3 regions of the Priestia sp. USM5 genome follow, and region 3 is predicted to be linked to each of the others. Evidence: riboswitches for the same ligand, from Rfam matches in the RefSeq annotation. Region 3 holds a riboswitch; each other region holds the start of a gene.
The links. Region 3 has a riboswitch for thiamine pyrophosphate ahead of tenA (thiaminase II). Riboswitches for the same ligand answer to the same signal wherever they lie in the genome.
Positions count from the first base shown of each region.

Region 1: it holds a riboswitch for thiamine pyrophosphate, as region 3 does, so the genes downstream of both, ACWATA_RS21620 (thiamine phosphate synthase) here and tenA (thiaminase II) in region 3, are expected to answer to the same signal.
Region 2: it holds a riboswitch for thiamine pyrophosphate, as region 3 does, so the genes downstream of both, thiC (phosphomethylpyrimidine synthase ThiC) here and tenA (thiaminase II) in region 3, are expected to answer to the same signal.

Region 1 covers NZ_JBSGKN010000001.1:4,106,250-4,116,540, forward strand. The annotation lists gene ACWATA_RS21600 (thiazole biosynthesis adenylyltransferase ThiF) at 1-34, opposite strand, end outside; gene ACWATA_RS21605 (thiazole synthase) at 31-798, opposite strand; gene thiS (sulfur carrier protein ThiS) at 804-1,007, opposite strand; gene thiO (glycine oxidase ThiO) at 1,004-2,131, opposite strand; gene ACWATA_RS21620 (thiamine phosphate synthase) at 2,115-2,738, opposite strand; TPP riboswitch at 2,860-2,961, opposite strand; gene ACWATA_RS21625 (hypothetical protein) at 3,120-3,335, opposite strand; gene crcB (fluoride efflux transporter CrcB) at 3,387-3,773, opposite strand; gene ACWATA_RS21635 (fluoride efflux transporter FluC) at 3,774-4,172, opposite strand; gene ACWATA_RS21640 (amino acid ABC transporter substrate-binding protein) at 4,514-5,335, shown strand; gene ACWATA_RS21645 (amino acid ABC transporter permease) at 5,319-6,023, shown strand; gene ACWATA_RS21650 (amino acid ABC transporter ATP-binding protein) at 6,054-6,788, shown strand; gene ACWATA_RS21655 (nucleoside hydrolase) at 6,823-7,767, opposite strand; gene ACWATA_RS21660 (NADPH:quinone oxidoreductase family protein) at 7,947-8,942, shown strand; gene ACWATA_RS21665 (Rrf2 family transcriptional regulator) at 8,995-9,426, opposite strand; gene ACWATA_RS21670 (antibiotic biosynthesis monooxygenase family protein) at 9,493-9,822, opposite strand; gene ACWATA_RS21675 (SpoVR family protein) at 9,949-10,291, opposite strand, start outside.
Region 2 covers NZ_JBSGKN010000001.1:4,205,661-4,215,951, forward strand. The annotation lists gene ACWATA_RS22100 (EcsC family protein) at 1-577, opposite strand, end outside; gene ACWATA_RS22105 (DedA family protein) at 602-1,207, opposite strand; gene ytvI (sporulation integral membrane protein YtvI) at 1,369-2,400, opposite strand; gene gltT (glutamate/proton symporter GltT) at 2,614-3,873, opposite strand; cyclic di-AMP (ydaO/yuaA leader) riboswitch at 3,980-4,119, opposite strand; gene ACWATA_RS22120 (undecaprenyl-diphosphate phosphatase) at 4,393-5,217, opposite strand; gene ACWATA_RS22125 (hypothetical protein) at 5,676-5,966, shown strand; TPP riboswitch at 6,048-6,162, shown strand; gene thiC (phosphomethylpyrimidine synthase ThiC) at 6,277-8,046, shown strand; gene ACWATA_RS22135 (VanZ family protein) at 8,214-8,669, opposite strand; gene ACWATA_RS22140 (Ger(x)C family spore germination protein) at 8,868-9,977, opposite strand; gene ACWATA_RS22145 (GerAB/ArcD/ProY family transporter) at 9,967-10,291, opposite strand, start outside.
Region 3 covers NZ_JBSGKN010000001.1:2,548,735-2,559,025, reverse strand. The annotation lists gene ACWATA_RS13835 (YusW family protein) at 1-22, shown strand, start outside; gene ACWATA_RS13830 (superoxide dismutase family protein) at 211-801, shown strand; gene ACWATA_RS13825 (phytoene desaturase family protein) at 918-2,405, shown strand; gene ACWATA_RS13820 (helix-turn-helix domain-containing protein) at 2,480-3,712, opposite strand; gene ACWATA_RS13815 (SDR family NAD(P)-dependent oxidoreductase) at 4,021-4,800, shown strand; gene ACWATA_RS13810 (ArsR/SmtB family transcription factor) at 4,813-5,115, shown strand; gene ACWATA_RS13805 (aldehyde dehydrogenase) at 5,129-6,529, shown strand; gene tenA (thiaminase II) at 6,557-7,246, opposite strand; TPP riboswitch at 7,343-7,441, opposite strand; gene ACWATA_RS13795 (TspO/MBR family protein) at 7,668-8,414, shown strand; gene ACWATA_RS13790 (hypothetical protein) at 8,716-8,898, shown strand; gene ACWATA_RS13785 (sodium-dependent transporter) at 9,075-10,291, shown strand, end outside.

The sequences.
Region 1 (10,291 bases), 1.6 Mb from region 3:
GAAACAATTCTTGGCGGGAATAACGATTAATCAACCGATACTCATCCCTTCTGTTGGACTGCTTGCCGTTGCATATTGTTTCTTTTCAATACGTCCTGCTTCAAATGCTGCTCTTCCTGCCTCAATCGCTAGCTTCATAGCACGAGCCATTTTCACAGGATCTTTTGCTCCTGAAACAGCTGTATTTAATAACACACCATCTGCTCCTAGCTCCATAGCTTGAGCTGCGTCTGAAGCCGTTCCAATACCTGCATCTACAATTACTGGAACGGTTGATTGTTCAATGATAAAACGCATGTTCAACGGATTAATAATACCTTGACCTGAACCGATAGGCGACGCTCCTGGCATAATGGCATGTACGCCTAACTCCTCTAAACGACGCGCAAGTAAAACATCATCTGATGTGTAAGGTAAAACGGTAAAGCCCTCTTTTAACAGTTCTTCACTAGCTTTTAATGTTTCAACTGGATCAGGAAGCAGCGTCTTATCACATCCAATTACTTCTACTTTCACCATGTCACAAAGTCCAGAAGCCTTTGCTAATTTAGCAATACGTACGGCCTCTTCTGCATTTTTTGCTCCAGCAGTGTTAGGCAAAAGAGTGAAACGCTTCACATCAAGTGCTTCTAATAAATTAGGCTGATTTTGATCAAAAATATCCATTCGTCTAACAGCAAATGTTAAAATTTCTGTTTCCGACTCTTCTACCGCTTGACGCTGAGTCGTAAAGTCCGGAAATTTCCCTGTTCCTAATAATAAACGTGAATTAAATGTATATTGTCCAATTTTTAACATACTCTTCATCCTCCTCCAACAAATGAAACAACTTCTAATGTATCTCCATCTTTTAAGCATGCATCGCTATGTTCTTCTTTTTGCAAAATATTCTTGTTTAATTCAACAATTACAACTCGCTCATGCAGACTCTGAGCCTGCAGCAAGTGCTCGACCGTTTCAATTTCATCTCCGACAGTGACGGTCTTACCGTTAATAATTAGATTCAATGAACTCCCTCCATTGCTCTCGTTAGCTGAAATGATGTAAAGAATGAATGATTTGGCTTTTTCCCTAACAAAGCATCAGCCATAATTTTTCCAGTTGCAGCGCTTAATAAAATACCGTTTCGGTAGTGGCCAAAAGCCATGTGCAGATTCGCTATTTCAGGGTGCTCTCCTAAATAAGGCCAGCCATCATTCGTTTGTGGACGAAGACCAGCCCATGCTTTTTCAAATGTGGCTTCTTTAATGGCCGGCAGAAGCGCAGAAGCTTTATTCAGCAAAAATTGAATACCTTGTGCAGAAACGGTCTTAGTAAAATCATGCTGCAGCTTAGTTGCCCCGATTACGATTCTTCCACCAGTCTTAGGGACTAAGTAAAAACCTTCATCTAAAAAAATCGTTTTAGAAAGCAGGGGCTTATGACTTTGCAGAGCAATACACTCTCCTTTTACAGGAAACACCTCGCCTAAATGTTCAGAAGAAATAAAGCGTTTAGCCCATGAGCCTGCTGCAATCACTACTTTTTCTCCATAAAAAGAGCCTTTGGACGTCTGTACCCCTTTTACTGTTTCATTTTCCATAATAAGAGAGTGAACGTCACAGTATTCGAATACATCTGCTCCGTGATACAAGGCTCCATGAGCAAGAGCTTGTGTTAACTTAGCCGGAGCTAGCTGGCCGTCTCCCGGTATTGTAATGGCTCCGTATATGTCTGGAGAGAGCCCGGGTTCTAACAAACGCGCTTCTTTTACATCGATCCATCTTACATCTTTGTCCCACCGGTGGTGCTGAGCGGCTTTTTTCTTTAATACGTGTGCATCTTCTTCTGTTCCAGCGACTTTTAATAAGCCTTTTTGAATGAGCTCTACGTCGATAGCCGTTTTTTCTTTTAGTTCCTTCACCAGTTCAGGAAACATGCTTCTGCTCTTAATAGCAAGGTCTAAAAGAGGACCTTCTTCATCAATTTCAGCTTGAGCACCTAAAATACCAGCGGCTGCACTTGAAGCTTCACAACCAACTTGATTGCGTTCAAGAATAGCTACTGACGCTCCTTGTTTTGACAAATGATAAGCGATAGAAGAGCTGATTATACCTCCTCCGATTAACAGTACATCATAATGCTGCTTCATTTTCTCCACCTCCAGATGTCCATATATGAGAATATTGTTTAATCGCTTTGAGGGGATCTTGCGCAAGCATGACACCAGACATCACAGCTATACCATGTGCTCCTGTTTGAAGTACCTCTTTGGCATTTACAGGAGTAATTCCTCCAATGGCAATAACCGGTATCTGCACAGCGTCTACTACTTCTTTTAGTGCCGCTATCCCTCGACTTTTTAATCCTTTTTTTGAATGTGTTGAATAAATATGTCCGTATAGAATGTAGTGAGCACCATCTTTTTCAGCTTCTAAAGCCTCTTCCACAGAGTGAACTGACTTTCCGACAATAAGAGAAGGAAATGCGTCTATAACAAACGAAACGTCTAAACTATGATAGGCAAGCTGTACGCCCTTTGCTTTTAAAGCATGCGCTACATCAACTCGGTCATTCACAATAATTTTAGAGCGACAAAATGGCAGGCTTTCTAGTAAACATTGAATCTGCTTTGCCGTTTTCTCTTTTTCTCTAATATGAATGGCACCTGCAAAAGGCGCGATAGCCGTTAAAATTTTTTGAAGCTCTTCGATTGGCTGCTTATCTGTTGTAATGACATGAAATTTAGGAATATCCACATGATCGAAACCTTTCCATTCAGAATAAAGAGAAATTTCAATCACTTCATCTTGTGCAGAGGGCTTTATTACATACAAAAAACCACTCTACAACGTAGAGTGGTTAGCATGCATCGTTATGTAAACATGATCGCCACTTCCCTACGCTGGTCCAAACCAGATCAGGTTCAAAGGGTCCGAAATACATTCGTCTCAGCTTCAGAAAGCTCCCCTAGTGATTGCTATTTATTGATTTTGTTTTTGCACTTAAAATTATAACACAACTAGATGTAAATACAATATCTCTTTATGCTCTTACGGCTCTCTTCCTTTTATAGATGTATCTTTTAAGCTTCTTTACTAAGAGGCCCGGCGCACCGAATCATTCTGCTTTTTATATAGTTAGTAATCGGTATAGTCGTCAAATTCTTCTTTGTCTTTTTCCTTTTTCCGATCCCATATAAACAGCAGGAGTAACATAATAAAAGTTAGAATATAAAAACCGTAAAAAATAAATGCCGCCACAACATTTATAAATAAAAATAAAAAACCAATGATCTGACCTGCAACAGCTACAATCAACAAAATGTATTTCCAAACTTCTGCTTTTCTATCCATTCTCTACTTCTCCGTCTTTTTGTTTTTCCCTACTAGAAACGTTCTCTTTACTTATAATAAAAACGTTCCTGCCAGTAAACCGACTGTAAATAAACCAACTGTTCCAAATGCTGAAATCCCCACGTACGCCAACATTTTCCGATAAGATTTTTCCCGAATTAACTGTACGGTTTCCACACTAAACGTTGAAAAAGTGGTAAAGGCACCAAAAAACCCAATGCCAATCATTAAAAATATTGAATCATCATAAGCATGACTCGGAACCTTTCCATAATAACTACCGTAAAAAAGACCAAGCCCAAACGCACCGAGCAAGTTTACAAACAGCATTGAGACTGGAAAAGGAGGGTTTGAAACTGTTTTTGTAACTTTTAAACCCAAAAGATAACGGCATATTCCTCCAGCTGCCCCGCCAAGTGCCAAGCTCACTATGCTCATTTACTTCACCTCATGTACTTTCACTAAATTTTTCCCTGCCGCTTCACCGCATAGATAGCCTGCTAAAGCAAGAAGGATTCCACCTACTAAAGAGACAATGACATAAATGGCTCCCCAAAATAAATGGTGCTGAGTGAGAGAAATGACGTCTCCTGCAAAGGTTGAATACGTTGTAAAACCGCCGCACACGCCAACTCCTAGTCCAAGCTTTATCCATTCTTTTGGCTTTTTCCACGCAAAAAATCCTGTTAATAGGCCTAGTATGAAGCTTCCTAATAGGTTTTCAATTACCGTTCCTATTGGATAGCCCGTATATAATAAGGAAAGATTTAGCAAATAACGCGCATATGTACCAGCGATAGCACCAAAGGCAATTGAGATTAAGTTTATGGCTTTCATCATATCGCTCCGTTTCATAAATTCTTCTTTAAGTGTACCATAAGGAATTTATTTCTACCTTAACATTTAACTATATGTTTATTGCACCAAAAGTCATGAAAAAATGAAAGAGAAAATCGTCGCATGAAACTTCCTTTTTACTCCTCAAATATCCCTTAAAAATCCACTTAATCCAAATTTTAAAATCTTTCTGTATCCTTATGACAAACCGTGTATAGAAGGTATATTTCCCTTATTTTAAGTCACATTAATCGTATAAGTTTTTTTTGTTGACTTTTGCTGTGTTCTTGTTTAGTATCACAGAGTATCATTTCCTATCAGAATACTAGGGGGTTTAGAAAATGAAGAAATTTGCTGCACTTTTGTCGCTACTATTAGCTTTCACAGTTGTGCTTGCCGCATGCGGTTCTAGCTCAAAAAATGAAGCAAACAATGGAGACAATAAATCTTCACAAGAGGATTTATATAATAAAGTGAAAAAAGATGGCGTATTAACAATTGGAACTGAAGGTACATACCCTCCGTTCACTTTTCATGATGACAAACAAAAGCTAACTGGGTTTGATGTAGAATTGGCTCAAGAAGTAGCTAAACGTCTTGGCGTAAAAGCTGAGTTCAAAGAAACACAGTGGGATGGCATGTTTGCCGGATTAGATGCTAAACGCTTTGACATGATTGCTAATGAAGTGGGTATTCGTGAAGATCGTCAAAAGAAATACGATTTCTCTGACCCATACATCCAGTCAGGCGCCGTATTAATTGTTCGTAAAGACGAAAAAGATATCAAATCATTTAAAGATTTAAAAGGAAAAAAATCAGCACAGTCATTAACAAGTAACTACAAAGACATGGCTCAATCTTATGGTGCAAACATTACGAGTGCTGAAGGTTTTGCTCAAGCAGTAGAACTAATGAGCGCAAACCGTGTTGATGCTACAATCAACGATAAATTATCGTTCCTTGACTATAAGAAAAAGCACCCTAACGCACCTATCAAAATCGCGGATGAAAAATCCGATGGTGCTGCAAGCGGCTTTATGTTTAGAAAAGACAGCGGTAAGTTAGTGGATGAAGTAAACAAAGCATTGAAAGATATGAAAAAAGACGGAACATACGCAAAAATTTCTAAGAAATGGTTTGGCGAAGATGTTTCTCCTAAATAATATTTTTCCTGATGGAGAGCGATTGAATCAATTGATTTCAATCGCTCAATCATCTCTCTTACCAATGCTAAAGGGAGCTATTCAATATTCTATTCCACTAACATTAATCACGTTTGTACTCGGTATCATTTTAGCTGTCTTAACAGCCTTGGCTCGTTTATCATCTATAAAAGTTTTAAATATAATTGCGCGCATCTATGTATCGATTATTCGAGGTACACCGCTGCTTGTGCAATTATTTATTATTTTCTACGGCTTACCCAATTTAGATATAACAATTGACCCATTTATCTCTGCTATTATTGGATTTTCATTAAGTGTAGGTGCGTATGCATCTGAAATTATCCGAGCAGCGATTCAATCTATTCCTAAAGGACAGTGGGAAGCTGGCTACTCACTTGGTATGACCTATTCCCAAGCGTTAAGACGGATTATTTTACCGCAAGCAGCACGTGTATCGATTCCGCCATTATCTAACTCTTTTATTAGCCTTATTAAAGATACGTCACTTGCATCGCTTATTCTTGTTTCTGAGATGTTCCGTAAAGCTCAAGAAATTGCTTCGACTAACTATGAATTTTTACTTCTTTATAGTGAAGCAGCGCTCTTGTACTGGATTATGTGTACAATATTATCCATTATCCAAGGACGCATTGAAATAAGACTAGATCGTTACGTATCTAAATAACCGTTTCGAGTAGCTAAAGGAGTTTTTCATATGATTAATATCAAAAATTTGCATAAATCATTCGGTGATTTGCAAGTATTAAAAGGGATTGATTTAGAAGTTGAACAGGGCAAGGTAATTGTATTAATTGGTCCTTCTGGATCGGGTAAAACTACTTTTTTACGTTGCTTAAATCTTTTAGAAATCCCAACAGACGGCACGATTGAACTTGATAAAAAAAGCATAAATTTCACCAAACCTGTTCGTAAAAAAGACATTACTTCATTTCGAAGCCTAACAGGTATGGTCTTTCAAAACTATAACTTATTTCCTCATAAAAGTGCGCTTGAAAATGTTATGGAAGGTCCTGTAATTGTAAAAGGCGTTTCTACTCAAGAGGCAGAAAAAAGAGGTAAAGAATTGTTAACACGCGTTGGCTTAGGCGATAAGCTCGACTTTTACCCTTTCCAGCTGTCTGGCGGACAACAACAGCGTGTTGGCATCGCCAGAGCAATGGCGATGGACCCAAAAGTTATGCTATTTGATGAGCCTACTTCAGCTCTTGACCCTGAGCTTGTAGGAGACGTTCTTCAAGCGATGAAAGACCTGGCAAAAGAAGGAATGACGATGGTGGTGGTAACTCATGAAATGCGCTTTGCCCGTGAAGTAGCAGATGAAGTTATTTTTATGGATCAAGGTGTCATTATGGAAAGAGGTACACCGGATCAAATATTTTCAAATCCTCAACAAGAGCGGACACGTCAATTCTTGAATATGATTCATTAAAAAGGTTGCACATTTTCACGTGCAACCTTTTTCTTTATTTGGCTACTGCTTTTTTCATTAAATCTGTAATGTACGTAAAGAATGCTTCAGCTGTGACGTCATACACGACGTCTACAGGTCGTCCCTCTTCAGAAATTTCTGTTCTTCCTTGTCTTGGTGTTTCTGTATACACAATACTCGAAACGGTTTTTACCTTCACAAGTGTTGAATTCCCTGTAAATGCTGTTGTGAGTACGTCCCACAAATAATAAGTCGAATTGGTTTCAACATGCACAAGCGGCGGGCAAGCCGCGTAACACTGCCCTACAAAGTCTACTCCTTCATACCTGCGAAGTGAAGCCCACATTTGGCGAATAGCCGGCGTTAATGGAACTTGATTCGTGCTTTCTAAAGCAACCATCTCAATTTTAATGCTGCTTTCCCATACTCTTGCTACTGCTTCTGGATCCCAAAAAGCATTCCATTCCGCCGTTCCATCATGTTCAGGCTCCTGCACATTTCCTACTTCTTGAAATGTACCGCCCATCCACACTAACTTATCAATTTTCTCTTCTATTTCAGGCGCTTTTTCAAGTGCTCTTGCCAAATCAGTTAGCGGTCCTGTAAATAATAAAGTCGTTTTTCCGTCTGTGTGCTGCAATGTTTCAATTAAATGATCATGAGCAGGCAGCTGACTTATTTTTGTTTGCACTTTCCCTTTTTCATTTAAAATTGGCAGTGCATCTACATAAAACGTATGCATGCGCCATTCTTTTGGAAATGGGTTCATACCACGTGAAGTAGATTTGGCTACCTCGATATCATAACTTCCAAAACGATCAATAATTTTTTGGCTTGCGCTGATACCTGGCTCTAAGTATCCGTCAGCAGGAATGACAGATACCCCCGTTACCTTTACATCATCCATTTGCAGCAGTAAAAAAAGGGATACTAAATCATCAATCCCTGCATCATGGTTAAAATATATGTTTGTGCTCATGTCTCTTCTCCTCTTTTCTATGTATCGCTACGTAATAGCTGTACCGCTATTTTATAATGAAATGGCCTCTTTGGTAATCAAAGTATTATGAACTTCTTTTACTATTTTCTATAATGGGTATAGAAATAAGGTAATCTATGTATAGGCATATACATCTCAGTATAGAAAGGAGAAATAAAATGAAGCAATCATTTTCAGCATTAGTAGTAGATAAAACAGGTGAAGAACAAGTGGAGGCGTCTGTCCAAGAACTGACGCTAAACGATTTGCCAGAAGGCGATGTACTTATTCGCGTTCATTATTCAGGGGTGAATTATAAAGATAGCTTAGCCAGCATCGCAAACGGCAATATTGTGACAAGCTATCCGTTTGTTCCAGGTATTGACCTAGCAGGAATCGTTGTATCTTCTGACAGCCCTGATTTTAAAGAAGGTGATCGTGTCATCGCAACAAGCTATGACATTGGCGTATCACACTTTGGAGGCTACAGTGAGTATGCGCGCTTACGCAGCGAATGGATTGTCCCTCTTCCTGAAAATTTGACGTTAAAAGAAGCAATGATTATCGGAACAGCTGGCTTTACAGCTGCTTTATCTGTGCATCGCTTAGAGGAAAACCATACTAGTCCATCTAACGGCTCTGTGCTTGTAACAGGGGCTACGGGAGGTGTAGGAAGCTTTGCGGTTGCCATTCTTTCAAAATTAGGCTACACAGTGGAAGCAAGTACAGGAAAAAGCTCGGAAGCAGCTTATTTGAAAGAGCTTGGCGCTTCCTCTATTGTAGCGCGTGAAGACGTTTATAACGGCAAATTAAAAGCATTAGGCAAGCAAAAATGGGCCGCTGCAGTGGATCCTGTGGGTGGAGAGCCCCTAGCTTCTGTCCTCAGTCAAATTCAGTACGGAGGCTCTGTAGCGGTCAGCGGGCTAACAGCTGGAGGCAAAGTGCCAACAACGGTCTTTCCCTTCATTTTGAGAGGGATTAATTTACTCGGCATCGATTCTGTTTACTGTCCAATGCCTACTCGAAAAGAGATTTGGAATAGACTCGCTAATGACTTTAAACCTGAAAGCTTCGAACCTTTCATTCAGCAGGAAGTTTCTTTACAAGATCTCCCTCAGGTTCTTCCTACTTTATTAAAAGGACAAGCTCGAGGACGAACAATTGTGAAGCTATAAAAAAACGGAGAAACCTGGGTTTCTCCGTTTTTTTACGAACAGACGCATGTTATTATGCATCTATTTTTGCTATTAAATCCGTCACTAATTCTTTCATCGTCACATCGGCTAAGACTTGTTCCATGGCATCTTGAGAACGTTTTAAAATCAATTCAAGGACACTTTGAATATTGGCTCCTACAGGACACTCCACATTCGGATTTTCATGCATTTGAAACAATTCTCCTTCTTCCACAGCCGCTACCGCTCGATAAACGTCTAACAACGTTATCTCTTCTAAATCTTTCAATAGATAAGCTCCGCCAGCTCCGGCTTTTACGCCCACAAGTCCAGCTTTCTTTAACATCCCAATTACTCGTCTTATAACAACAGGATTTGTATTTACACTGCTAGCAATCCACTCTGAAGTACTAGGATGACTGCTATCTACTTTAATTAAAGACAGTATGTGAACGGCCACGGTGAATCGACTGCTAATTTTCATTACTCTCACTCCTATTTTGTTGTAATCATTATAGTTACAACATTTATGAAAGTCAAGCGTGCTTTTTTAGGAAAGAATGTCTTCTTCTACCGCCTCATAAAAACGCAGCGTTTTCTTGATTTCCATAGCTTCAGAAAATGCTTTCGTTTTCTTTTTATTCGCTTCTTTATGTTCATTCACATGTTCTTCTCTTGAAATCCAAGCTTGAAAGAACTGTTTTTCTTCCCACTTGGATACAAAGATATATTCGACTTTATCCGCGGAATCTTTTTTCCAGCATTCGAACGATAAATTTCCTTTGGCTTCCTCAATTTCTGTTTTGTTTTTCTTAGCTTTTTGCTTGAGCCGTTCTTCAAATTTCTTTTCCGTTTCAAAACTTGCGTTTACAACAAACATCTTATCTCCCTTTCTAAATGAAAATGATTCTCACCAAATTATTGCATAGTAATTTTATTTTTTCAATTTATATGGATAATAAAATTACAGAAGCACAAAAAGACCGCTATTTAAGCGGTCTCCTTTTTATAAATGTTTTCGATGCACTGTCTTCCCATCATACGTGAAGGCAATTGGCTTGCCTTCCATCATCGTTTCTAAATGAACCGGTCGGCCCCAAAGCTGATGAACGTACGGTACCACTTTTTCTAAGTATTTAACATCTAATTCAATTCCTTCATACCAGTGTTTTAAATAGAGCTCTCCATTTTTTAAATAGTCTCCATTGGTTACTGTGATGTAAGGAAATCCTCCGTTTACGCGCATATTAACAAGCTGATCTCTAACTTCTGTCCACTCTTTATCGACGATTTTATAGTCTTTTCCTTGTTTTTGGAATAAGTACATATCCTCCCGCATAACTAAATCT
Region 2 (10,291 bases), 1.7 Mb from region 3:
TTCGATTGCCGCTTGCTAATTCTTCTAAAATCGCACGCTTTCCTACAATATCAGAGGATGAAAACTGCATGCATTTGACCATAAAAATGCGTTCCTCTTGCTCAGTGGGATCGTAACCATAAGAAACAGCCACTTCTTGCAGTGTCTTAAGCGTAAGTCCCAATACAAAAGGAATATCAATCGCCAGTGTGAAAATTCCACCTACTCCGGTTGTAGCTCCTTGCAGCTGCGCATTCTTTTTTCGGACTTCAATAAAATACTCCGCCAACTCATCCATTTCCTGCAGAGATAAATGCTGAACATCCTCTATTGACAGCTGCTTATTTTCTTGTAATTGGGCTGATGCTTTCTCTAGCGTGGCAGACGTATTAGCTAAATACTGGCCTCCATTATCAACATACTTAGCAATTTCATCTAATAATTTTTCTATTTTTTGATGAATGAACTTTGGCGTTACTTTATCTAAAGCTGAAAAAGGCAAGCGAGCCAGCCGCTCCCAGAAAAAAAGTCCTTTTTGGTCTTTCTCCCACTTTTCAATTTTTCGCAATTCTATTCTCAATTGTTCATGCTCTGACATATCCTCACTCTTTTCCTCGATTTATCAGCTCTGTCCTACTTGTTTATTCCGCACATATTTAATGATGAAAAACAACGCAATTAAAACAACAATTCCGATTCCAATAGGCTGCATGTATTGAGATACAATCGGACCCACCTCTTTCCACTTAGGTCCTAACTTATATCCTAAATATACGTAAATAGCCGTTACTGGAAGCATCGCAACAAATGTGTAAATAGAAAACAGCCATACATTCATTTTTGCCATCCCGCATGGAAAAGAGATAGCCGTACGCACTCCTGGAATAAACCGTCCAAAAAAAGCGACCCCGCTGCCGTACTTATTAAAAAAGCGATCGGCAGCGTCAATTTCTTTTTCTTTCACCAAAAAATATTTTCCATATTTTAAAACTAGCGGTCGTCCACCGTAACGTCCCAGTGCATAAAGAGTCAACGGTCCACACACACCGCCTACTGTACCTGCAAGGATAGCCAGATACAAGTTCATATCACCTTGGTACACCCAATACCCTACTAAAGGTAAAACAAGCTCTGCGGGGACAAACTCAAACGTTAATGCTAAAATTACGCCAAAATAAGAGAGCTGTTTTAGCGCTTCAATTAAAGAAAGTAAAACCGACTCTAACAAAAATTCTCCTCCTCATGTCATTAAATCTAAGACTGCAAAACTATAATTTAGCCGATTGATAGATAAAAACCAACGCGACATAGTTTTTTCCTTTCCCTCTTTACGTATGACGTACTACAAAAGTTTCAATAAAAAAAAAGCGCTAGTTTTATCCAGCGCTTTTATAGTTTAAAGTTAATTTGAATAATACCTACTTTACGAAGAGCATCGTATAAAATAACTAAAGCCGGTCCTAAAAACAACCCGACAAAACCTAAAAGTTTAAATCCAATGTACAAACTAACTAATGCAGCCAAAGGTGAAATACCCATATTTGTAGAAAATACTTTTGGTTCTACTACACGTCTTACTACCGTAATGACTCCAAATAGAATAAATAAGCCGATTGCTAATGAGTCATGTCCTTGCGTAAGAGCAAAAATCCCCCATGGAACGAGCACCGAGCCTGTCCCAAGGATTGGTAAGATATCGACAATTACAATTAATAAACTAAGCAGCGCGGTATACGGAACATCTAATAGCCAAAGCCCTACATAAGCCATTACAAACGTCATGACACTTAAAATAATTTGTGCCTTAATAAAACCAACCCCCGCTTGGATAAGCTGAGTGATGACAACTTGTAGCTTATATTTCGTTTCTTCTGTTAAAAATGACTTAATTTTATTTTTAATAGCAGGCAGCTCAAGGCTGATAAATACAAGCGCTACTAAATAAATAAGAAACTCTAGTAGAAACCCAGGAACAGTAGCAGCAAAGCTAATGATGATTTCCACGGTACTTTTTAATAGAGAATCTAATGAATTTACGGTTTTTTCAAGCGTGCGCTCGATAGAAGAAATCACTTCTGTAGGAAGAGCGTTTGAATAGTATTTCCACTTGATAATAGTTGGATAAATCGCGGTTTCATAGATTTCTTTTACAAATGAAGGCGCTATCTTTGAAAGAGCAACCACTTGCGTAACGATTGTCCGAACAATAAAAAATCCAATAAGTATGAGCGAAACAACATATAAAATGAAGGTCATAAGCACTGCGTAGACTCTCTTCATTTTAAAAGATTGATGCAATTTTTGAACAATACCCTCAAGCGCTAATGCTGTTAATAAAGCAAACACAATCGGTAAACTGTAAGGGATTAACAAACATACGATTACTATCGAGGCGATGACCCATATTCGCTTTTTCCACATACTCTACTATCCCCCAACTAGCTAAGCTATCTCTATATTTATTGATAAAGAAAGGAACCAGTGACTGCTTTTATGTAAGAATAAAATTTGGATATATTTATACCTGATGTTACATATTATAGGGTCAATTTCCATAATAATAAAGGAATTATTATGAAAAAAGCTACTTATTCTAATTTTTTGAATAGAATAAGTAGCTTTTTAATTTATAAATTAGCCGGCTCTCATGACCTCTGTACCTTTTTTAGGGTCAAATTTGCCTTCAGATTTAGACATCACAATTGCTGCTAGTGTGTTTCCTACTAAGTTAACAACCGTACGTGCCATATCCATGATTCTGTCTACTCCCGCAATGAAGGCTAATCCTTCTGCCGGAACGCCGATTGTTCCAAGAGTAGCCAGTAATACAACAAATGATGTTCCTGGCACCGCAGCCATTCCTTTAGATGTAACCATCAATACCAGAATGAGCGTCAGCTGTTGAACGATCGTTAAATCAATACCATACACCTGCGCTAAGAATAACGCTGCAATCGCTTGATAGAGAACAGAACCATCTAGGTTAAATGTATAACCAATTGGTACAACGAACGATACGATAGCTTTTGGACAGCCCATCTTTTCAAGTTTTTCCATAATTCGCGGAAGAACTGTCTCAGAACTAGATGTACTGTATGCTAACAACAGTTCATCTTTCATATAGCGGAATAAGTGGAAAATGTTAATTCCTGCCCATTTCGCAATTCCTCCTAATACAACAAGTAGGAAGAAAATTAACGCTAAGTAAACTAAGATAACAAGCTTTCCTAATGAAAGGAGTGACTCTAAACCGAATTTCGAAACTGTTACACCAATTAAAGCAAATACTCCAATCGGAGCCACTTTCATTACTAGGTTTACCACGTGAAACATTGCGTGAGAAACGCCGTCAAAGAATTGAACAACAGGCTTTCCTCTTTCTCCAATTGCCGCTACTCCAAGTGCGAACAATACTGTAAAGAAGATAATTGCTAGCATGTCCCCTTCAACAATTGACTGGAAAAAGTTTGTCGGAACAATGTGTAAGAACGTTTCAGCCACTGACTTTCCTTCTTGCTGTTCGGATGTTTCAACGTATTGTGAAATATCACTCTTCTGTGCTGAATGAATGTCTACACCTTGTCCAGGGTGAAAAATATTAGCAATCAATACACCGATTACAATTGCGAAAGTTGTAATAATTTCAAAATAGAGAATGGTTTTAACGCCAAGCTTTCCGACCTGTTTACCGCTACCTGCTCCTGCAACTCCAACGACTAAACTTGAGATAACAATTGGAATAACAATCATCTTAATCAATCTTAAGAACAAGTCTCCCAGCGGCTGCAGGTATGTTACTACACGCGGATCGTTAAACCAAATTACTCCTACAAGAACACCGAGGATTAAACCGGTAAAAATCTGCGTAGCCAAACCAAAACGAATTTTTTTCATAGATGTACCTCCCCAAAGATGTATGACATTTGTATATACTTTTCTGAAAAAACAAAAAAAGACTATTCTTAAGAAAGAACAGCCTTTTACTTACGCTATTTTGGGCTCTTTCTCTCAATAAAGCAAACGAGGTTAACTGTCGGATTCGGAATTGAGAGTTTCCTACCTTTTGTAAGGATTCACCCCAAGGCAGCTTTACTGCCGATAATGATTCCCCCGCTCTATACGATTAAGCTTATTATTCAATTTTTATAAAATTAAAACGATCTATACGTTGTCATACGTTTTTTACAGTCAATAAAACTAAACAGAAGTCTTACTTTTACTTAACTTTATACTGCACAAATATTAATTTACTATTTTTCGACACGTTTTGTCAATACCCATGTTTATAAAACGCTTTCAAAAGACAATAATATATATTTATGCAAAAAAGCTATTGCAATGTTGCAATAGCTTTTTCTTGCTTTTTAAGTCTTTATCAGAAGTTTAAATGGCTATAAAATACGCTTATTTATTTTATAAAAATACAAAATATAGAATAGCCGCTAAGACAATTCGATAAATGGCAAACGGAACTAATTTAATGCGGTTGATTAATTTTAAGAAAAAGCGAATCGATATAAGCGCAAAAATAAAGGCGCTGATAAAACCAGCAATAAAAAACGGTAGTGCATCTGATGTGAAATACTGCCAGTTTTTAACCAATGAAAGTCCACTTGCTCCTGCCATAATTGGCACTGCCATAATAAATGTAAAATCTGCGGCTGCCTTATGGCTCATTCCAAGAAGAACCCCTCCTGAAATCGTTGAGCCTGAACGAGAAAAACCTGGCCAAAGAGCAATACATTGAAACAGTCCTATACCTAGTGCTTGTCCATAAGACATTTGGTCCACCGTCTCTACACGCGGACGTTTAGGTCCAAACAAATCTGCTAGAATCATTAATACAGCTCCGACCACTAAGCCAATTAGCACCGTATTTAAAGAAAACAAATGTTCATCAATGTAATCATCAAACAAAAGTCCTAACACTCCTGCGGGTAACAAACCAACAATTACTTGCATTAAATTTAAGCGATTTGTCGGTCCAATTGCAGCAGCTGGTTTTTTTCCCAATCCTAATAAATTAATAAAACGATCTTTAAAAATAACAACTACTGCTAAGATCGAGCCTAGCTGAATAACAATCTTAAATGTATTAGCTACTGGAGATGAAAATAATTCTTTTGAATTTAACCACAGGTCATCCACAATAATCATATGCCCAGTTGACGAAACGGGAGCAAACTCTGTTAAACCTTCTACAATCCCTAAAATGATTGCTACAATAATTTCCCACATAAAGCTATGTACCTTGCCTTTCTTTCAAATTAATAAGCTTATCGCTTCGTTTTACATGCTCAACTATTTTCCTATTTTGACACTTGCTTTTTTATCATAATTGTTAAAACTATGAAATACAATGTGTATTTGCAAAAAGATAAGAATCTTTAATAATTTGTAATAAAAAGCTTACATGCTACAACCAAAAAACACGATATCAGCTTTTATTTATTTTAAAAAGCAGTCACTATGTTCAGTATAAATTCTGGTCCCTTAGCTAAAAATGAATCATCTAGACTATTTTTCTTTAGTGTGAAAAAATGACTAAATTATTATGTTTTTTCCATCCCCCTTTACTGTCATCTATCATTTTATTCCAATAGGGCTGACTTATACGACATATCCCCTAAGTAATTTGAAACTTTTTTCTCTCTTTTCTCGTATATAGTAGTATCTTTTTTAGGAGGCTTTTTACTATGAATGGAAATGTACGTACAATGAAATGGGTCACTGCTGGGTATGAAGCCTTGCTGGGAATTCCTTTAATTGGCGCGGGGATTGTTATGGGCTTTAGCTATACTCCTCTTTTTATTGGATTTATTCTTCATGCTATCACACTCATTTTAGCTAATAGACGAGGGTTATCTGCTTATGGAAACATACTAGGACTTGTTACCTCACTGGTTGCTTGGATTCCATTTTTGGGATTTATCATGCATATTATTACAGCTATTGTGATTGCAATCGATGCTGCTAGACAACGCTAATTGTCTAGCTTTTTTTATTTAAGGGTTGATTTTTTACCGAATGATGGTAAACTTAAGCCGTAAATTGAATAATTTGAATGTTATTTCTACTAGGGGTGTCTGATAGCTCAGACTGAGAGAAGAGTGCAATAAAACTCTTTAACCCTTTGAACCTGATTTGGGTTATACCAGCGGAGGGAAGTAGTCTTGAAAAGAATAGTATAGTTTTATTCTTTTTTTGCCTATTCCATCGGGTTCTGTCTATCACAGAACCCGATTTTTTTTATGGTTCGGTATAGCTACACTTTATGCGAAACCGGAGGAATATGTAATGTCAAAACAAAATGTATCAGTTTCTATGAAAAAGCCTTTTCCAAACAGTCACAAAGTATATGTCCAAGGATCCAGACAAGACCTTAAAGTACCTATGCGTGAAATTCATCAGTCTCCTACTACAGGGTCTTTTGGTGAAGAAGAAAATAGTCCCGTACGTGTATACGACACGAGCGGTGTTTATACAGATCCCTCTTATGAAATTAATTTACAAAAAGGATTACCGGCTCTGCGCGAAAAGTGGATTGCAGAACGAAACGATGTAGAAACATATCAAGGCCGTACGGTTCAGCCACAGGATAACGGTTATTATGACGGTGATCCAAGAGATCAGTACGAGCGCTTTATCACTAAACGTTTACCTTTGCGCGCGAAAAAAAATCAAAATGTAACGCAAATGCACTATGCGAAAAAAGGAATCATCACGCCCGAAATGGAATTTATCGCTATTCGTGAACAGATGAATCCTGAAGTTGTGCGTGAAGAAGTAGCAAGAGGACGTGCAATTATCCCTAATAATATCAATCACCCTGAGAGCGAACCGATGATTATCGGCCGCAAATTCCATGTGAAAATTAATGCTAATATCGGAAATTCAGCTATTCGTTCAGCTATTGAAGATGAAGTAGAAAAAATGACATGGGCAACGCGTTGGGGAGCCGATACAATTATGGATCTATCAACTGGAAAGGATATTCACACAACACGCGAATGGATTATCCGCAACTCGCCTGTTCCTGTAGGGACCGTTCCTATTTACCAAGCGCTTGAAAAAGTAAAAGGCGTAGCAGAAGATCTAACGTGGGAAGCATACCGCGATACATTAATTGAACAAGCAGAACAAGGTGTTGATTACTTTACTATTCACGCAGGTGTTCTTTTACGTTATATTCCTCTGACAGCGAAACGTACGACAGGTATTGTTTCACGCGGAGGATCCATCTTGGCGCAGTGGTGTTTAGCTCATCATGAAGAGAACTTTTTATATACTCGCTTTGAAGAAATCTGTGAAATCTGTAAAGCATACGATATTGCTATTTCGCTTGGCGATGGGCTACGTCCTGGTTCCATTGCAGATGCTAATGATGAGGCACAGTTCGGTGAATTAGAAACGCTTGGTGAATTAACTAAAATTGCTTGGAAACACGATGTTCAAGTTATGATTGAAGGTCCTGGACATGTTCCAATGCATCTCATCAAAGAAAACGTAGATAAACAAATGGAAATATGCCAGGAAGCTCCCTTCTATACTCTTGGACCGCTTACAACCGACATCGCTCCAGGCTATGACCATATTACATCAGGTATTGGTGCTGCAATGATTGGCTGGTTTGGGACAGCTATGCTTTGCTACGTAACGCCAAAAGAACATTTAGGACTCCCGAATAAAGAAGACGTTCGCGAAGGCGTTATCACCTATAAAATTGCTGCGCATGCTGCTGACCTAGCAAAAGGCCATCCAGGAGCACAAAAACGCGATAATGCTCTGTCTAAAGCAAGATTTGAATTTAGATGGAATGATCAATTTAACCTGTCACTAGATCCAGAGCGCGCAAAAGAATATCACGATGAAACACTTCCCGCTGAAGGTGCTAAAACAGCCCATTTCTGTTCAATGTGTGGACCTAAATTCTGTTCGATGCGTATTTCTCAAGATATTCGTAACATGACTCAAGAAAATGAAAAAGATGTAAACGAAGTAAGAAAAGAAGGAATGAAAGAAAAAGCTAAAGAGTTTGTTAACAGTGGTTCAAATATCTATCAATAATGAAGTAGAACAGCTAAAAAAACAAATTAAGCAGCTTGAAGAAAAGTTATTATTTGTTCAGCAAAATTGTCAGCACATTATCGTTGAATCCTCACATTCTTCCGTAAGACGCTGCATTAAGTGTTTCTATCAACAAGATGCAAAAAGGACTTCGTAAAGAAGTCCTTTCATCTTTTTTTGAAACGTGCTTTCAGCATGTTCTTGATCCAATATAGTATTTTAATAATAACCCAGCCTATAAATGTACCTAGCGTATTCAAAAAGATATCATCAATATCAAATACTCGTTCCGTTAGCTTGTACTGTAAAATTTCAATCAGAAAACTGATTAAGAAACCAGTCGTAAAGACTTGAATAAAACCGTCAAACCACTTCATAAACAACGGAATAAACATTCCAAGCGGCGCAAACATCACGATATTTCCCAGTATATTTGTCAGAGTGAGCATTATATTACCGCTGTCCCACATCAGACGGATTGTACTAAATAAATCCAAGTTCATTGCTTTTCCGTAAACATGTTCGTTTTCGCGTATGAGAGTAGCATAAATGACCACTGCCGTATACGCAATAAATAGAATGAACATGACTTTTTTAACGATTGACCTGATGCTTACATTCACTTCAACATCACCTTCTTTGACTCCCCAAACCATTTATTATTATCTATATGTATATGTCCACTGCTTTCATTCGTAGTGAATGCATTTATATGCTTTTTTATCCTATCACATCAATAAATAAATACAATTCCCTTTTTATTATTTTGTAAACTAACATTTTTCCACTTAAAAAAAGCCATGCGTTTCGCATGACTTTTTTTAATTAATAATTCCACGATGGATAATTTCCACTTGTACTTTCGGATTAATCGAGATGTTTTTATAGTCCTGTCTCCATTTAAGCCTTTTCCATATACTCGGATGATAAGCAGCTGCTTCTCTTCCTATTTCCAGAAAATCACAGTTAGCTTTTTGTAGCTTTCCAACTACTTTTTCAGCTTTTTTTTGTAGAATCTTTTCAATTTCTTCCTGCACCTTTTTTGTCAATGCAGGAGATGACATTTCATTTTTGGTAAATTCATTAATGCTTACTTTTACATGTAGCGGTATGGTTACTTTCGCTCCGTACATCGCATCCGGTGTAAGGTGCATTTTTGCTTTAGCGCCTGACACATCATACGATACTACATACTGTTGATCATGTATGGTAATTTTGTGACTCATAATCATATATTTACCTTTTTGATTTCCTAATAAAAGAAGCACCTTGGATTCCTCAGGATTTAATGTAATGCCTGAAAATTTATCTTCATTAAATAAAGCTGTACCGATTACATCAACGGTCTTATTTTCAGTATTTAATTTCACATAAGGGAGTGCTAGTCCTTTTCCTTCATCAAATAAAACGGTACAAAGTGACTGAAGAGTTTCAACAGGCACTAAAGAATTGACTTCAGCCGTATGAACAACTCCGTCTAAATACTCTCCAATTAGCTCTTCTCCTACTTGCTGTAATTCAACTATGGTACTCGGCTTTCCTTCTACAATGACATACTTAGCTGTCAAAGGACTTTCTGATGTGCGATATAAAACGTCGGATAATTCTAATACACCCTCCTTAGCTAATTGATTTTCAAATAAAACAATTCTTTTTTTAGCAGACATAACAATTCCAGAAACCTGCTGGTTAATTTTTGTACGATCGTCTCGAGGTGAATCCCCTGCTACATGATAGGTTTTATTCACTAATGTCCCTTCTTTAGACGTATAGGAACGGATCGCAATAGTAGAAATCACCTTATCTTTCTTTTTTTCATAAGCCACTGTAGACAAAAACATCGTATCTTTTAACAATTTTTGATCCCAGCATCCTGTTAGAAAACTTAAAATTAAACATATGCTCAATACCTTGATAAGTTTATACTTCATTTTTTACTGTTCCTTTTCTTATCCATGATAGAATTAACAAACAAATAGGAATACAGAAAATGAATACGTAAATTAAGTAGTTAGTTGCCTGTGACAAAGCTGCCACAAGATTATCCGTTCTTGAAAAATAAATAGAAAGACCTGTTACGAATATCAATACAATTGGAACAAACGGACGGTGAGTTTTCTTTTTGAATATTTCCTGCATGCCTACACTTGAAATATACACGTACATAATAAGGGACGTAATAACAGAAATAATCCAAAAAGTAATAAAAACCAAATCGATTCGTTCAATCACTGAGTTTTGTGTC
Region 3 (10,291 bases):
ATACAACTTTAAACAAAAGTAAGACGTTAAAACAAAGTATTTTAGTTGAAGGAAAATCCGAACGATGAATTGAGGTTCTTCATTAAGAATCCAACTCGTTCGGATTTTTTCTTTGGTAAGGTGAACGTATGTCTCAATCTTATTTTTGATGTCTAAAAAAAGGAAAATAGTGAAAGGATGGTGATAAATAAGCAAAAGGAGGAATCACGGGTGCAAAAGTTGATAATGAACGGATGCGTAGTCTTTGTTCTGTTATTGTTAGGAGCATGCAGCATGGTAAAAGAGCAAAATAACGCTCATGAAAACCACCTGAAAACCGAGGAAGCGAAAGAAACGAGCGAGGTATCGGTAGGACCTGTTAAAGTAGATTTAACGAATACGTCAGGCAAAAAAGTAGGAGAGGCTACGCTGACAGAAGCAAAGAACGGTGTGCAAATTAAATTAACTGCTCAAGGTCTTTCACCCGGGAGACATGGATTTCATATTCATGAAATAGGAAAATGTGAGGTGCCGGATTTCAAAACAGCAGGGGCCCATTTTAATCCTTTTAAACGTGAACACGGCTTTAAAAATACAAAAGGCCCGCATGCGGGTGACTTGCCCAACTTAGAAGTTGCGCCAAATGGAAAAGTAGATACCGAAATTTTTGCTTCTCTTGTGACGTTGCAAGAAGGAAAGCCGAATTCTCTTATAGATATGGAGGGGTCGGCATTAGTGATACATGATAAAGTAGACGATTACACAACAGATCCTTCAGGAAACTCAGGAGATCGAATTGTTTGTGGAGTGATTACGAAATAAGCCAAAAAGCTGTGAGATCATTCACAGCTTTTTTATTGCCGTAACGAGCCGCTTCTAAATTGCGGTGAGCTTCTTTTTTTTGCACAATAGAAGAAAGAGTTAAAGAAGGTGAAAACATGCATAAGCAAGTTGTTGTAATAGGTGGAGGAATAGGTGGGTTAACAGCGGGAGCGCTTTTAGCTAAACATGGCTATGAAGTGACGGTTTTAGAAGCTTCTCGAGAGTGGGGAGGCTGTGCCGGGAAATTCCAGCGCCATCTCTATACATTTCCTGTCGGAGCGACGCTTGGAATGGGATTTGAGCGCGGAGGGATACATGAGCGAATCAGCACATACCTGGGCCTAGAAATTGAAAAGATTTCTCTTGAGAAAATCATGAAAGTTCATCTTCCACATCGTACACTAATTTATTATCAAGACCGGTATCAGCATATTTCGTATCTTCAAAAACAATTTCCTCATAAAGCGAAGAATATTAGGAGCTTCTATGAAAGTATTTTTAGAGTTGCAAAAGAAATTCGCAAGCTCATGCGGCCGCTGCCGGTTCTTCCTCCTCTCACAATCGGTGAGTGGAGTAGGCTGGTAAGTTCGTTAAATCTTGGGTCTGTGAAGTTATTACCTTATTTTCATCAATCGTTTAGTCATTTACTAAAAAAACACAGGTTGCTAGACGAAACGGACTTTATTCATTTTATTGATGGTCAATTAATAGACAGCATGCAGACAACGAGTGAGAACTGTTCAATGCTTATCGGATGTCTAGCGTTGGATATTTATCACGAAGGAGCTTTCTATGTGAACGGTGGCTTATACAAAGTCGCAGAAGCCCTGCAAAAATCTATTAAAGCCAACGGAGGAAAAACGACTCTAGGAAGGAAAGTAGTAAAGATAGAGCGTGATAACGACGAGTGGATCGTGCATGATCATAGAGGTAACCGCTACCGCGCTTCAGACGTTGTATGCAACGCGCCAATTCAAAGCTTAAAGTCTTTACTGCATGATGAAGATTACCAACATATCCATAAGAGGGCCAAAGAAAAAAGCGAGCTTCCGCAGTGGGGAACGTTTTCGATGTATGTTGCGATTGATGAAAGAGATCTTCCGCAGAAGGTAGAGTTGTTTCAGCAAGTGCTTCAATCCGAACAAGGCGAGATGACGGAAGGAAATCATTTATTTATCTCCGTGTCCCATCCTGACGATCGTTTTCGTGCGCCGGAAGGCAAGCGTACAATTACAGCATCTACTCACATTGAGCTTAGCAAGTGGAGTAACAAGGAAACCTATGATGTTCAAAAACAAGTTCTTGAGAAAAAAATGATAGCAGGAATTAAAACTATCATTCCTAACATTGAAGAAGCAGAGCATCAAATTTCAGGAGCTCCTAAAGCATGGGAAAGGTTCACTTCTCGCCCAAACGGCGGAGTGGGAGGCTTTCCGCAAACGTTAGATCATGCCTTGTTCAACAGCATTTCGCATCGATCTGGCTTACAAGGGCTGTGGTTATGCGGAGATACAGTGTTTCCGGGAGCGGGAACTATAGGCGTATCGGTAAGCGGCTATCATGTTTTTCAAAGTATAACGTCTCATCAGCATAGGTTACCTTAACGTTTCGTCCGGACAAACTACTAGTGCTTATACCATCAAAAAACACCGGCCCTATTACCATAGGGCCGGTGTTTTCAGGAGAGAAACAGCTTCCACCACTTCCGTTTTCGCTTCATATCAGCAGCGGCGGTTTGTCTGAAGGTTTGGACAAAATCACTAAACATTTCTTCGCGTTCAGCTACGCTTTGACGATGAAGCTTACGCTCTTTCTCCATTTCTTTCAAATAATAGACTCGTTCTTCATTCATCGAATCAATTAAATCACGAAGCTCTTCTGTCGTATTAGTTGAAGAATTATTTAATTTTTCAACCATAAATTTTACTTGATTCATTGCAACGGTAGAATTGCTTGAGAATCGGTCTAATAAATACTGCATTTCTTTAGAGGATTCATCCGCATTCTCCATGACATCTTTCATGAACAGGCGCATATCCTCTGTTTTTTCTTCCGCAATTGTTGAATAATCTTCAATCAAAGAAGTGACTTCATCAAACGATTTTTCGTTAGAACGGATAATTTTTTTAGACATATTTTCTACATCTCTTGCGCTGCGTTCTGAAGACTCAGAGATATATGCCCCGACCGACTCCACCATTTCTACAGTTTGAGTAGCACTTTTTTCAAGCTCTTTTTTTACTTCTCCGACAATTTCTTCCCGAACTTCATTTCGCATTCCTTCTCGCATTTCTTTTAACAAATCAGCTTTAAACGTATCAAGTACTTCAAACACATCTTCATAGCGGCGAACAGCTTCTACTAGTTCCCCTTGAAGCAGCTCTTTTTCATTCACGACAAGGTCGTTTGGTTTTGGTTCTTCAATAGAAGCAGAAATAGCCTGCTTTTCTTCTTCAGTAGCTAATCGTGCTTCAGGTATAGGAGGGGTCTTCTCTTGCTTATTCTCTGAAATGCTTTCCTGCTTTTCAGCAGCTTTTTTCTTTTCTTGCTTCATTTGTTTATTGGAGTGTTCTTGAAAATCAATGACGTTTTCTTTTTTAGCAGTTTTCAACTTTGCTGGTTCTTCTTCTTTTGAAACCGCTGCCTCTGATTCCATCACTAAATGCTCCTGCTCTTCTTGTTCCTTTATCAGCAGCTGAACATATTCTTTGACTTCATCTAACGTACATTGTTCATCAAACAGCTGTTTAATATCATTAAATAATTCAATTTGTTCCTCTGTATAGACACGGGCCCCATCTACTCGTTCAATTGTTAAATAGCTGCCCAATAATTTTTCCCATTGTTTTAACGTTTTCTTTTCTACCTCTAATTGATCACTTACTTTTTTAATTGTATACGTCTCCATCATTTTTCATTTCCTCCCTTATCTATTTTCATCCAACTATGTAATGGATTATTTGTTGTATGTTGTATTCACCATATCTTCACTTGTTTTCCTGCTAGGTGACAAAGGTTGTCAAAACTAGACGACATTAGCCTTCTATGTAAAGAAAACGCATATTTTGTAAAAAAATGTACAGAAATGCGCAAATGGCAAAAATGGAAAACATAAAAGAAAAGGAGAGTATAGAAAACAGTTGACGGGAAAAAATGAATCCTATAAGATAAGTTTAAATGTTTAAGTTCTTGAACATATAAACATAAGGAGTGAACACTATGTCACAGCATTATGCGCTCATCACCGGTGCGTCCGGAGGAATAGGTAAAGAGTTAGCTTATCAATTCGCAAAGGATGGCCATTCTTTAATTTTAGTTGCCAGAAGTGCTGATAAACTAACAGCGATTAGAGAGAATTTAAAATCTACTTATAATATTGACGTAATAACGGTTGTAAAGGATTTATCAAGAGAAGAAGAGATACAGTCACTGTATGAAGAACTTAAAAATAAAGAAATGCACGTTGATTATTTAGTGAACAATGCAGGTTTTGGACTATACGGTAAATTTATTGAAACAGCTTTAGATGAAGAGTTAAACATGATTGACTTAAATATCCGAGCATTAACTCATTTAACAAAATTATTTTTACCCGATATGGTCAAAAGAAATCACGGGAAAATTTTAAACATTGCGTCCGTTGCTGCATTTATGCCGGGTCCGCTTATGACAGTGTATTACGCAACAAAAGCGTACGTATTATCTTTCACAGAGGCCCTTGAAAATGAATTAAGAGGTACCAATGTAACGGTAAGTGCTCTATGCCCGGGTCCAACTAAAACGGGTTTTAGCGACCGGGCTCAGCTGAGCAATTCCAAGCTTTTTCAAAGCGGTGCAATGGATGTAGAAGCAGTTGCTAAAGCGGGCTATAAAAAATTTATGAAAGGGCAGACGGTTATCGTACCAGGAGTACAGTTTCGTCTCGCCACCTTCATCCCGCGCTTTGTACCAAGAAAGTGGCTTTCATCCGTTGTCCGCAGAACACAAGAAATTAAATAAAGGAGAATATTTATGAGTGAAAAAGCAGTGGAGTTATTTCGTGCCAGCATTCCTATTTTTCAGGCTCTAAGTGATTCAGCAAGACAAGATATTATTTTGCTGCTCGCGGAAAAAGAGCCTTTAACCGTTAATGAAATTGCAAACGAGTCTACTTTATCACGACCGGCAATTTCTCATCATTTAAAAATTTTACGTGATCAAAAGCTTGTGCAAATTGAGCAAAAAGGAACGCAGAGATATTATTCATTGGCTTTAAACGAGGCAGTTGAGCTATTAAAAAGCTTGCTTGCTACAGTTGAAGCTGAATGTTTATAGGGAGATGAAAGAGATGAACCACGAGCAATTCTATATCACAGATGAAACGGTCATTGAACATATTGTCTCTACACAAAAGCAGTATTTCTATGCACAAAAGACAAAGAGCATCAGCAGCCGCATTCAAGCGCTGAATAAGCTCAGAGACGCAGTCAAACAAAACGAGCAGAGAATTATGGATGCTTTAAAACAAGACTTGAATAAATCTGAAGTAGAGGCGTACACGTCGGAAATTGGGATTTTACTAGAGGAAATTCGGTTTACGCTTAAGCATTTAGCAAAATGGATGAAGCCTAAAAAAGTAAAAACCGCTTTAACACACGTGGGCTCTAAAGGGAAAATTGTTCCTGAACCGTATGGAGTCGCGTTAATTATTGCTCCGTGGAACTATCCGTTTCAATTAGCGCTGTCTCCTTTAGTAGGAGCGATTGCCGCTGGAAACACGGCGATTATAAAGCCTTCTGAATTAACGCCTAGCGTATCTCGGGTTATACAAGAATTACTAGCTGAGGCTTTTGATCCCGCATTTGTGACGGTGATTGAAGGCGCTGTAGACACGACGAGCCTGCTTTTAAAACAGCCCCTCGATTATATTTTCTTTACGGGAAGTGTAAATGTAGGGAAAATTATTATGCAAGAAGCAGGGAAGCAGCTTATTCCCGTCACGCTGGAGCTAGGAGGAAAAAGTCCGTGCATTGTACATGAAGATGCAAACCTAGATCTTGCAGCGAAGCGAATTATGTTTGGCAAAGGAATGAATGCAGGCCAAACGTGCGTTGCTCCCGATTATTTGCTCGTGCATAAAAAGGTAAAAGCGCAGCTAGTGGAGAAACTTCGCGAAGCGATTTATCAATTTTACGGTAGTAATCCGCTTGAAAGTGAGCGCTACGGCCGTATTGTCAGTGAGCGCCATTTTATTCGGCTAGTTGAGTTTTTAAAAGACGGAAACGCTATAGTTGGAGGCGGGTATAATAAAAGTACGCTCACAATAGAACCTACGGTGTTAAGTGAAGTAAGCTGGACATCAGACGTTATGCAAGAAGAAATTTTTGGGCCTATTCTTCCTATGATTGAATACGAAACGCTAGACGAAGTTATTCATAAAGTTCAAGAAAAAGCTAAGCCGTTAGCTCTTTACTTGTTTACGGAAAGTGCAAATGTACAAAATGTCATAACGGAGCGTCTTTCATTTGGAGGAGGCTGTATAAATGATACGCTTATGCATATCGCTACGCCATATTTACCCTTTGGCGGAGTTGGAGAAAGCGGTACGGGCCAATATCATGGAAAAGACAGCTTTCAGACATTTTCTCATTTTAAAAGCATGCTGTCTCAAACAACGAAGTTTGATTTGTCATTCCGCTATCCTTCAGAGAAACAAAACTTGAAAATGATTAAAAAATTATTGAAATAAAAAGCCTCCTGATAGGAGGCTTTTTCGTTATTTTGAAAGTGAAAGCTGAGAAAGCGGCCATTTTTCTTGTGTATACGCCATTTCCCAAAATAAATACTCCAGCTCACAGCTTTTGATAAAGTGATCTTTCATACGATTACGTTCTTCTTCAGTCGCTTGCTCGGTGAGTTCATCAAGTTTGTTACAAAACCATTGTGTTGTGCCATTCATTTCTTCATTATTATAAAACTGAATCCATTCATAAAAAGGATGAGAAGGAGATGGATTTACTTGTTCTGTAATGCGCTGGCCAATTTCAACGTACGTCCACGGACATGGAAGAAGCACGGCAATGATTTCCGCTAAGCTGCCTGTATGCGCAACGCTTGTCATATGGTTAATGTAGTGGCTGGCCGTTGGTGAAAGAGCCTCAGTGTGGAGGTCTTCATAGCGTACGCCTGCTACTTCACAAAAATTATTATGAGGGTGTACTTCACTATGTAATACCGTAGAAATGCCGGCATTAAAGGCTTCCATTTCGGTACGCGTACGGCATTTTGTTAAAGCAGCGCCGTAAATGCGGACAAATGCTGTTAAGTATTCGTAGTCTTGAGAAACGTAGTGAATAAGCGCTTCTTTTGGCACGTCTCCTTCAGCAATTCCTTTAATAAAAGGGTGGTTAAAAATGGCTTCGTAAATATAGTTTGCTTCTTGTCTTAATTGAGATGAAAATGACATCAAAATCCTCCTTTAATTATGAGGAAGTCACAAACAAGCACATAAAGGAAATAAAAAACACTCCGTTTATAAACGGAGTGGCAAAGGACAGTACAAAACTGAACATTGCCACTTTCCTACGCTGGTATGAGCCAGATCAGGTTCAAAGGGATCAAGAAAACTTGTCTCAGCCGGTCGGCACCCCTAGTGGACTTCCTATTAGTCTATGTTTAACTTACCATATATTCTGAAAAATAGAAAGCGTTACGGAAAATTGTTCCCTAACGGTTTTTATCTCTTAAAGAGGTAGCTTCTTGAAGCTATTTTTAATCATTTTTGTTTAAAAATGCATATTTTTAGGGAAGAAGAGGTATTAATGAAGGGAAGAGCCGTTTTCGTCTCCGAAACATTCCCATATAAATAGAAGAAAGGAGAGAACAAAATGGCAAAATTTCGTTTGTATGCTGTATTAAATACAGTAGGCTTGGCTATTACACTTCTTGTGAATTATTTAGCAAATGCGATTCCAATAGGAGGCAAAACAACGGCAGAGGCTTCTGCGCAAGTTCCTACGTTGTTTACACCAGCCGGTTATGCCTTTGCTATCTGGGGCGTTATTTATTTGTTATTAACCATTTGGGTTATACGCCAATTTTTTGCAAGAGAAGATCAAAAGGAAATATATGCACGTATCGGCATTTGGTTTTTTCTAAACTGTTTGTTAAATAGTGCGTGGATCTTTATTTTCCAAAACGATTACTATAAGTTATCCCTTTTAGTTATGCTCTTTATTTTAGGCACATTAATGATTGTATATTCCATTATTCAGCATTCTCGGATGACGACATGGTTTATGCGTCTGCCGATTTCGCTTTATCTTGGATGGATTTCTGTTGCGACTATTGTTAATGTATTTGTCGTATTTCAAGCAAATGGAATACAGCACTTACTTGGCCTAAATGAGTTAGCATGGACGATTATTATGCTGCTGGTAGGGGCTGCGCTGGGCATTATGTTTACATTAAAAAACCGAGACGCTGTTTATCCGCTTGTTTTTATTTGGGCTTATATTGCCATTGCGGTGAAACAAAGTGGAAATCAGCCAATTGTCATTACTGTTATCATCTCGATTGTTTTATTAGCAATTGCTATTATTGTGGGACTGATTAAACGCTATAGACGTTTTTAAAAAGAAGCTCTAGCTTTTGTAAGCTAGAGCTTTTTATGATGCTCTTTTGATTGTAAAAAAGCAGCTGTAAAAGCAATTAAGCTAATTAAAATACCAAAAGGAACAACAATTGGTACGAATGATAAAATAAATGTCATAAGCGTAACCTCCATGTTGCATCGGTGCATAATGAAAAATTCAACTTTTTAAATTGAAGTTCCGCTATTATAGTATGCTAGGCTTTATGTTTGGAGCCTATATGTTTAGAAATAAACGAAAAAGGCAACATACGTTACATATAGTTTATATAGGAGGAGTTAAAATGGAAACATATTTAGTGGCTTACACAGATAAAGACGATATGGAATATAAACAAGTGACGTGCGAGAGTTATGAAGATGCAGAGCGTACAGTTCTTCGTTTAGAGAGAGAAGGGCATATGCATATTGAAGAAATATCAAATCAAGAAGCCTACCGTGGAGACGAATCATCGTACAGAGAATAATTTTTGAATAGAAACATCAAACTCAAAATGAAGAGGCAGCTGCTTCTTCATTTTTTCTATTCTATATAGATATCGTTTTATAGAAAAAAGTAAAACGGGAATGATTTTCTTCTGCATTTATGGTACAGTACTAATCAGATGAGTTTTGAGTTTAGAAGAGGAGAGAGTAACATTATATGAGTAAAGGAAATCAGTGGTCTTCACGCCTCGGTTTTATTTTAGCATCTGCTGGGGCAGCAATTGGTCTAGGAGCGATATGGAAATTTCCATACGTAACCGGAACCAGTGGCGGTGGAGCATTTTTTGCGTTGTTTATTTTATTTACAATTTTTATTGGATTGCCGCTTCTGTTGGCAGAATTTATCATTGGAAGACATACGGGAAAAGAAGCGATTAGTGCTTATAAAGCAATTGCTCCAAAGTCCGCTTGGGTATGGATTGGCAGGCTGGGAGTACTCAGCTGTGTCGTTTTGCTTTCCTTTTACAGCGTCGTTGGCGGCTGGGTGATTTTATATACGATTATGAGCGTAACCGGTATGCTAAGCGGAAAAGAGTACGGTCCGTTGTTCAATGCCGTCATTAGCCAACCTTATGTGGTATTAGGTGCACAGGCGCTGTTTTTATTAATTACAGTGTTTGTTATTTCAAAAGGCGTACAAAAAGGCATAGAGCGTGCTAATAAATACATGATGCCGTTGTTATTTATCTGTTTTATTATCATTGTGGTTCGCTCTTTAACATTAGACGGAGCTATGGACGGAGTAAAGTTCTTTTTAAAACCGGATTTTTCAGCCATTACAGGGTCATCTGTTCTCTATGCGCTCGGTCAGTCGTTTTTCTCGCTTTGCGTAGGATTATCCTGCATGGTGACATATAGCTCTTATTTAGGGAAAAAAGTAAGCTTGACGCGTTCAGCGGGCACCATTGCTATTTTGAACTTGTTTGTTTCGCTGCTTGCAGGCTTGGCTATTTTTCCAGCTGTTTTTTCATTCGGATTAAAGCCAACCGAAGGACCTGGACTTTTGTTTGTGGTCTTGCCAACAGTATTTGAGAAAATGCCGTTTGGCACCGTCTTTTTAGCACTGTTTTTAATCTTATTTCTATTTGCTACGCTTACGTCTGCTTTTTCACTGCTGGAAATTATCGTAGCTGCTTTAACCAAAGACGATCAGACAAAACGAACTCGCTATGCTTCTTTAGCAGGGATTCTTGTGTTTGTAGTAGGTATCCCATCAGCGCTTTCGTTTGGTGTACTAAAACATGTCTCACTTTTTGGCAGAAGTATATTTGACGTAGCTGACTTTTTTGTGAGCAATTTAATGCTGCCTCTTGGAAGTTTAGCCATTGCGATTTTTGTGACATTTAAAATGAAAAAAGAAGCCGTGTATGAAGA